DNA from 2 places in the Paraburkholderia sp. UCT31 genome. Region 1 is predicted to be linked to the other one. Evidence: predicted binding sites of a transcription regulator. Region 1 holds the regulator's gene; the other holds the start of a gene.
What was found. Region 1 encodes FNR, which switches genes on or off when oxygen is low (the NO sensors DNR and NnrR bind a similar motif). Its sites were predicted from a motif close to TTGATNNNNATCAA; they were not measured.
Positions count from the first base shown of each region.

Region 1 (3,358 bases):
GGTCGCCGGTTCCGGCTCGAAAGCCACATCGGCATTGTCCGACCACTTGCCGTGCCCTACCACGCAGCAGGCTTCGAGTGTGGCGCCCGTCAGCTTCGCGAGCTTCAGCGCCTCGGCAAAGGCGCGCTGCGCGCTGGGACTGTCGTCGAGCGCAACCAGAATTCGTGCATACATGTTGGACTCCCTGTGAAAGCGCTGGCATGAACCGAAGCGGTGCCGTCGCGTGTCCGCGCCGACAGTGTGAAGCGCGCGCCGCCGCGCGGCTTGACGCAGGTCAATGGCTCGCCGCTCGGGAGCTGGTTGCGCACGTCCACCGGGATCGTGACCTGGCCCTTCGAAGTGATAGTTGCTGCTGCCATAGTGGCACCTCCGATGCTCCTAGCATTTAGGTAAGGAGAAGAAAAAGGCAAGGACGAAATGGCCGCACGCCGATGAGGTTTTTAACAGCAGACAGGCTAGAAACGCCGGGCAGCCTCGGAAGGCAGCGTCCAGACGTTATCGTCTATCGTGCCAGCACGGTCGACGATGAGCAGGAGTGGGAAATATCGATAATTTGCATCGTAGGCACGTCTTCCCCGGCAGTAACAAGCCCACTCAGATACTTACTATTCTTCGAATAATTGAAAATACATAATGGCCGGTCTATCGCACAGCTTTCCAATTCTTTAATGCCACTTCGTATTAATATATTTTCGACGCCGATATGTTCGCCCGTCACTTCTGATTGAACAGCAAAGCAGCCACACCATAGGAATATTCCTACAACATTACCCGAACTCCTAGCGCCGCTTAAATCCCCGCCGATATATTTCTGAGATGAGGTCGCCAATACTGGTCGGTATGGACACCGCCCCGCCAGCCACCTTATCGAGAGTCTTCCTCGTCGACGATGCGACCGAGGTCCGACGCCGGCTTGCTTGCCTGATCGCGCTGATTCCCGGCATCGAAATCGCCGGCGAGTCCGCCGGCGTCGAGCACACGTTCGACGACATCGTCGCGAGTCGCGCCGATGTCGCGGTGCTGGACCCGTGCTTCTCGGGCAAGACCAATCTGCTGCTGCTCGCGGCGCTGTCGCGGGTGCGGCCGTCCATCGTCAGCATCGTGTTGACCAATCATTGCGCGACGGCGTTTCGCCGAGCGTGCGAAGCGGCGGGCGCCGACTTCTTCTTCGACAAGACCTCGGAGTTCGAACTCGCCTGCCGTGCCATCGAAGCGATTGCCTATGCGCGTCGTGCGCATCCGGTCTGACCGCCAGGAGCCGATCATGCAAGTTGCCGCAGTCTGTGAACCCCGCCACGACGCGCCCCGCACTTCGCACGTCGTACCGATCCACGTCGTGCCACGCACCGCGGCCACACGCTACGCCGTGCCGCGCTGCTCCACCTGCGCGATGCGCGCGATCTGCATGCCGCCCGAGCTGACATCCGACGAACTGAGCCGACTCGACACGTTGATCTGCTCGACGCGCTCGATCAAACGCGGTGATGCGCTGTATCGCGCGGGCGACGTGTTTCAAAGCATCTACGCGATCCGCGCCGGATCGTTCAAGACCGTGGTCATGCACCGCGACGGCCGCGAGCACGTGACTGGCTTCCAGATCGCCGGCGACTCGCTCGGCCTCGACGGCATCAGCGAGGGCAAGCAGAATTGCGATGCGATCGCGCTCGAAGACAGCGTCGTGTGCATCATTCCGTTCGCGCAACTCGAAGCGATCTGTCGCGAGATGAAGCCGATGCAGCATCACATCTACCAGATGATGAGCAGCGAGATCGTGCGCGAATCGAGCCAGATGATGCTGCTCGGCACGATGAGCGCCGAACAGCGCGTCGCGACGTTTCTGCTGAATCTGTCGAAGCGCTTCAAGGCGCGCGGCTTTTCCGCGGCGGAGTTTCATTTGCGCATGACCCGCGAGGAAATCGGCTGCTTTCTGGGCATGAAGCTCGAAACGGTGAGCCGGATGTTCTCGAAGTTCCAGCGCGAGCGCCTCGTCAAGGCGAACGGCAAAACGATCCGCATCGAAGACGCGGAAGGACTGGCTCGGGTTTGAACGCCGACGCGACGCTCGCCTCACGTTCGTTCGCGGGACATGCGGGGTGGAACAAGCGCTCCCGAACTGATATAACTCGGTGCGTTGCGGTGCGCGACCTTGCGTGACCACCCGGAGGAGCGATGGGTCTGTCGAGCGGCGAGTCTTCCTGCTTCACCGGTGCGGCGTCCGTGTCGGACGTGCCAGTAGAGGATCGCTATTTCATGTTGATCGATGCGGTTCAGGACTATGCGATCTTCATGCTCGACGTGTCCGGCCGCGTGACCAGCTGGAATCCCGGCGCACAGCGCATCAAGGGCTACACGCCCGAAGAAATCATCGGCCAGCATTTCTCGAAGTTCTATACCCCGGAAGACATCGCGGCCGGCAAGCCCGCCCGCGAACTGGAAATCGCCGCAGCCGTAGGCCGCGGCGAAGACGAAGGCTGGCGCGTACGTCGCGACGGCTCGCGTTTCTGGGCCAACGTGGTCGTTTCCGCCGTGCACGACGCGTCGGGCGCGCTGCTCGGCTTCGCCAAGATCACGCGCGACCTGACCGAACGTATGCGCCTCGCGGAACTCGAACGCGCGAATCAGGTATCCACGCACGTGCAGATCGCCCGCGAAAACGAGCAAAAACGTATGGCGCGCGAACTGCACGACGATCTCGGCCAACGGCTGACCGCGCTGAAAATGAGCGTCGCGCTGCTCGAAGCGAAGCTGAAAAGCCAGGCCGACACCGAGCCGCTGGCCGCGCAGACGCACGAACTGCAAAAGCAGATCGACTGGATGGCCGCTTCGCTGCGGCGTATCGCCGCCGATCTGCGGCCCCCGCTGCTCGACGACCTCGGGCTCGCCGCCGCGCTCGACTGGCTGGCCGAAGACTTCACGAAACGCTACAACGTGCGCTCGAGCGTGCATCTCGAACCGGCCGAGCCGGTATGCGGCGAATTCGCGGCGACGGCGCTGTTTCGCATCGTTCAGGAGGCGTTGACGAACGTCGCGCGGCACGCCAAGGCCAGCCGCGTACGCATCGACATGACCTGCGCGGGCCCCATCGTATCGCTCGATATCGAGGATGACGGCGTGGGTGTCGCGCTGGATCGGTCGCAGGGAACAGATTCATTCGGTTTGCTCGGCATTCGCGAACGCGTGCGGCAGTTGCGCGGCAACGTGTCGTTCACCAGCTCGCCGGGCCATGGCTTCAGGATCTCGATCCAGATACCGGCCGACGCGCTCGCGTAATGCTCACGCGCTGTCGCGCCCCGCTGTCGCGGGTTACTCTGCAGGCGCATCCTCGGTGCTTTGCTCGCGCATGAGCAGCACCGGACAG
Region 1 is NZ_VZQP01000004.1:206,921-210,278, reverse strand. It holds gene F6X40_RS04450 (universal stress protein) at 1-174, opposite strand, end outside; gene F6X40_RS04445 (response regulator) at 841-1,248, shown strand; gene fnr (fumarate/nitrate reduction transcriptional regulator Fnr) at 1,265-2,047, shown strand; gene F6X40_RS04435 (PAS domain S-box protein) at 2,170-3,270, shown strand; gene F6X40_RS04430 (universal stress protein) at 3,304-3,358, opposite strand, start outside.

Region 2 (3,358 bases), on a different contig from region 1:
ACTGCCGAAGAGACCTCCGAAGGACGCGCCTGGAGGTGGGTTTGCGGTTGCCAGTGATTGTCGAGGAGTTCCATTTTGGAGCCTTGTAGGTTGGGGGCGGAGACGAGTCTGAATTCTGATATACCCGATAAGCATCCACACCTATCCAGGTAGGTAGGTGGCGCAAAGATTCAGAATGCATAAGTTTTCCTGCGTATCTGGCAGCCCCCCAACGCGTACAGGAGAACGTCATGCAAACCACGATCCGAATTGGACTCCGGCAGGAATTCGACAACGAACTGATCAACGAGATGTACCGCTTGCGCGCCCGTGTCTTTCACGGCCGGCTCGGCTGGGAGATTCCGACCATCGCGGGAATGGAGATCGACGGCTACGACGCGCTCGGGCCGTACTACATGCTGATTCAGGGCGAAGACGAACGGTTGCGCGGCTGTTGGCGCCTGATGCCGACCGAAGGTCCGAACATGCTGAAAGACACCTTCCCGCAGCTATTGCATGGCGCGGCCGCGCCGGTCGGGCGACATATCTGGGAACTGAGCCGCTGGGCGATCGAAACCGGCGGTGAGGAACAGTCGTTTGGTTTCACGGATATGACAATCCGCGCAATTCAGGAAGTGATGCGCTTCGCGCAGCGCATGGGCATCACGCATTACGTCACGGTGACCACCACGCCGATCGAGAGGATGCTGCGCCGAGCCGGCCTCGACATCAGCCGGCTCGGGCCGCCGCTGCAGATTGGCATCGAGCGGGCCGTCGCGCTCGACGTCGCGGTGAGCGCGAAAACGCTGACCTCGCTGTTCGGGCCGGTCGCCGTCGCTGCTTGAGCCGCGCCGAAGCGCGGCCTGACAAAAGTCGCGCCGCCTTCACCCGCGCGCGGACTCAGGAACCGAACATCCGTTCCAGCGCGTTCTCGAGATGCGCGCGCATTGCGGCCCCCGCGCCCGCCGCGTCCTTGCGGCGGATTGCGTCGAGCACCGCCATGTGTTCGGCCTGCACCAGCCGCTGCCGCTCCACCGTCTTGACGAGCGACAGATTGCGCGACAGGTTCATGCTGAACAGGATCTGTTCCTCGATGAACGACATCACCGTGATGAAAAACGGATTCTTCGACGCGCGCGCGACCGCCTGATGAAACAGGAAATCATCCTTCGCGCCGATCCCCTGCGCCTCGATGATGCGCTCGAGCTCGTCCCACGCGTGCTGGATCGCGGCGATGTCGTCGGCGTCGGCCTTCAGCGCTGCCTGCGCGGCCGCGCCCGCCTCGGTCACGATGCGAAACTCATAGCAGCGGCGGATATCGGACAGCGTTTCGAGCGGCGCGAAGCGGCGTACGTCCGGATCGGGGCGCCGCGCGACGGTCGTGCCAGAGCCGTGCCGCGTCGAGATGATGCCGTCGGCCCGCAATCGCGCGAGCGCTTCGCGCACGGTCGGTCGGGACGTGGCGAAACGCTCCGCCAGCGCGTGCTCGGTCGGCAATCGCTCGCCTTCCTTGTACTCGCCTTCGAGGATGCGGTTGAGAATGTCGCCGTAGATCTGCTCGGGTAAGCCCTTGGTTTTTCGATCGTTCATCAGCGGACTGGCCAGCTTGTCTGAATATGGCTTGATTGTAAGGCCAACCCTGTTTCGGCTTCAGCAAAGTTTTACGGGTTGTAAGCATGCCAGGCCGCTTCGCGCACGCCGCCGCGCCCGCCATTTTGTCCGCGCCGCGCCGGAATATTTGGCAAGTGTTTGATTTACATCCTGGTCCGGTGCATCTTTTCGGGCAATCATCTAAGCTTCATTGGTATAAAAGATCAATAAACCTGCCGCGGTTAGCAATGTGGCAGACGCATTTTTGACGCGGAGCCGATATGTACACACGCATCCTTGTAGCGGTCGACGGCAGCAATACCTCACGCCGTGCGTTCGAAGCGGCGCTCGATCTCGCCAAATCGAATGGCGCGGTGTTGCGGCCATTTTATGTCGTCGAAAACACGCCGATGTACTTCGAGGCGCCCGGCTACGATCCGTCGATCCTGCGCAACCGCCTGATCGAGGAAGGCCAGGAGCTGCGTGCCGAGTTTTCGAAAGTGATGGCCGAGCAAGGTGTGAAGGGCGACCCGGCGGTCTCCGAGGCTTCGTCGCTCGGCGATGTCGCCGAGATCGTGCTGCAGGCCGCCGCCGAATTCAACGCCGACCTGCTCGTGATGGGCACGCACGGCCGGCGTGGCTTTCAGCGGCTGATTCTCGGCAGCGTCGCTGAACGCTGCGTGCGCCAGGCCACTCTTCCGGTTCTGCTGGTACCGTCCGCCGCGGGCACCGACAAGGAACCCGCCTGACTCTTTCATCAGGCGCAGGGCGGCACGCCACGCCCTGCCTTGCCGGAATCGAGCCACGCTACCCGTCGACGGGCGACGTCGATATAGGCCGCGGCGGCTCACCTTCTCACCTTCGTCAGAGCACCGCCGTTGCTCGGACTGCCGAGCAGCGAACGTGTCACTTTGCCGCCAGTTGCGGGTCATAGCGGGTGGGACAATTTCACCACTACCAATAATCGAACATGCTCAATCCTACTGCTGTGACCCGTTCCTCGACCCGCTCCGCCGGCAACCGCGAGGCCGTGGCGGCACGCGCAGCCGCACGTACCGCCGCGCGCTGCTCCAGCTGTTCGATGCGTGAGATCTGCATGCCGCAGGGGCTGTCGGCGGAGGAACTGCCGAAGCTCGAAACGCTGATCTGTTCGGCGCGCTCGGTGCCGCGCGGCGAAGCGCTGTATCGCAGCGGCGACCGCTTCGACAATATCTACGCGGTGCGCTCCGGCTCGATGAAGACTGTGATGGTCCACCGCGTCGGCCGCGAGCAGGTCACCGGGCTGCGTCTGGCCGGCGAGCCGCTCGGGCTCGACGGCATCAGCGCGGACGTCCATGCGTGCAGCGCCGTCGCGCTGGAAGACAGCACGGTGTGCATCGTTCCATATAGCGCGCTGAAGCTGCTGTGTCGCGAAATCAGTTCGATCCAGGAGCGCATGCACAAGCTACTGGGCGCGCAGATCGTCAGCGAAGCCGCGCAGATGATGGTGCTCGGCTCGCTGTCCGCCGACGAACGCGTCGCCGCCTTCCTGCTGGACGTGTCACAGCGCAATGCGCAGCGCGGCTACTCGTGGTCGGAATTCAATCTGCGAATGACGCGCGAGGACATGGGCAGCTACCTCGGCATGACGCTCGAAACGGTCAGCCGTACCCTGTCAAGATTTCAAAAACGCGGCCTGATCGACACGCGAGGCAAGCACATTCACATCGTCGATCTCGAAGGCTTGCGGCAGATCTAGCGGCCAGAGTGGCCTAGACGGTCGCGCTGTTAGTCTTGGCACGCCGCCTGC
Region 2 is NZ_VZQP01000075.1:1,669-5,026, reverse strand. It holds gene F6X40_RS37080 (hypothetical protein) at 1-74, opposite strand, end outside; gene F6X40_RS37075 (acyl-homoserine-lactone synthase) at 231-824, shown strand; gene F6X40_RS37070 (FadR/GntR family transcriptional regulator) at 880-1,569, opposite strand; gene F6X40_RS37065 (universal stress protein) at 1,851-2,318, shown strand; gene F6X40_RS37060 (helix-turn-helix domain-containing protein) at 2,540-3,307, shown strand.
Region 2: a site for FNR is predicted at 1,729-1,742, ahead of F6X40_RS37065 (universal stress protein). Genes of this name have one in related genera too.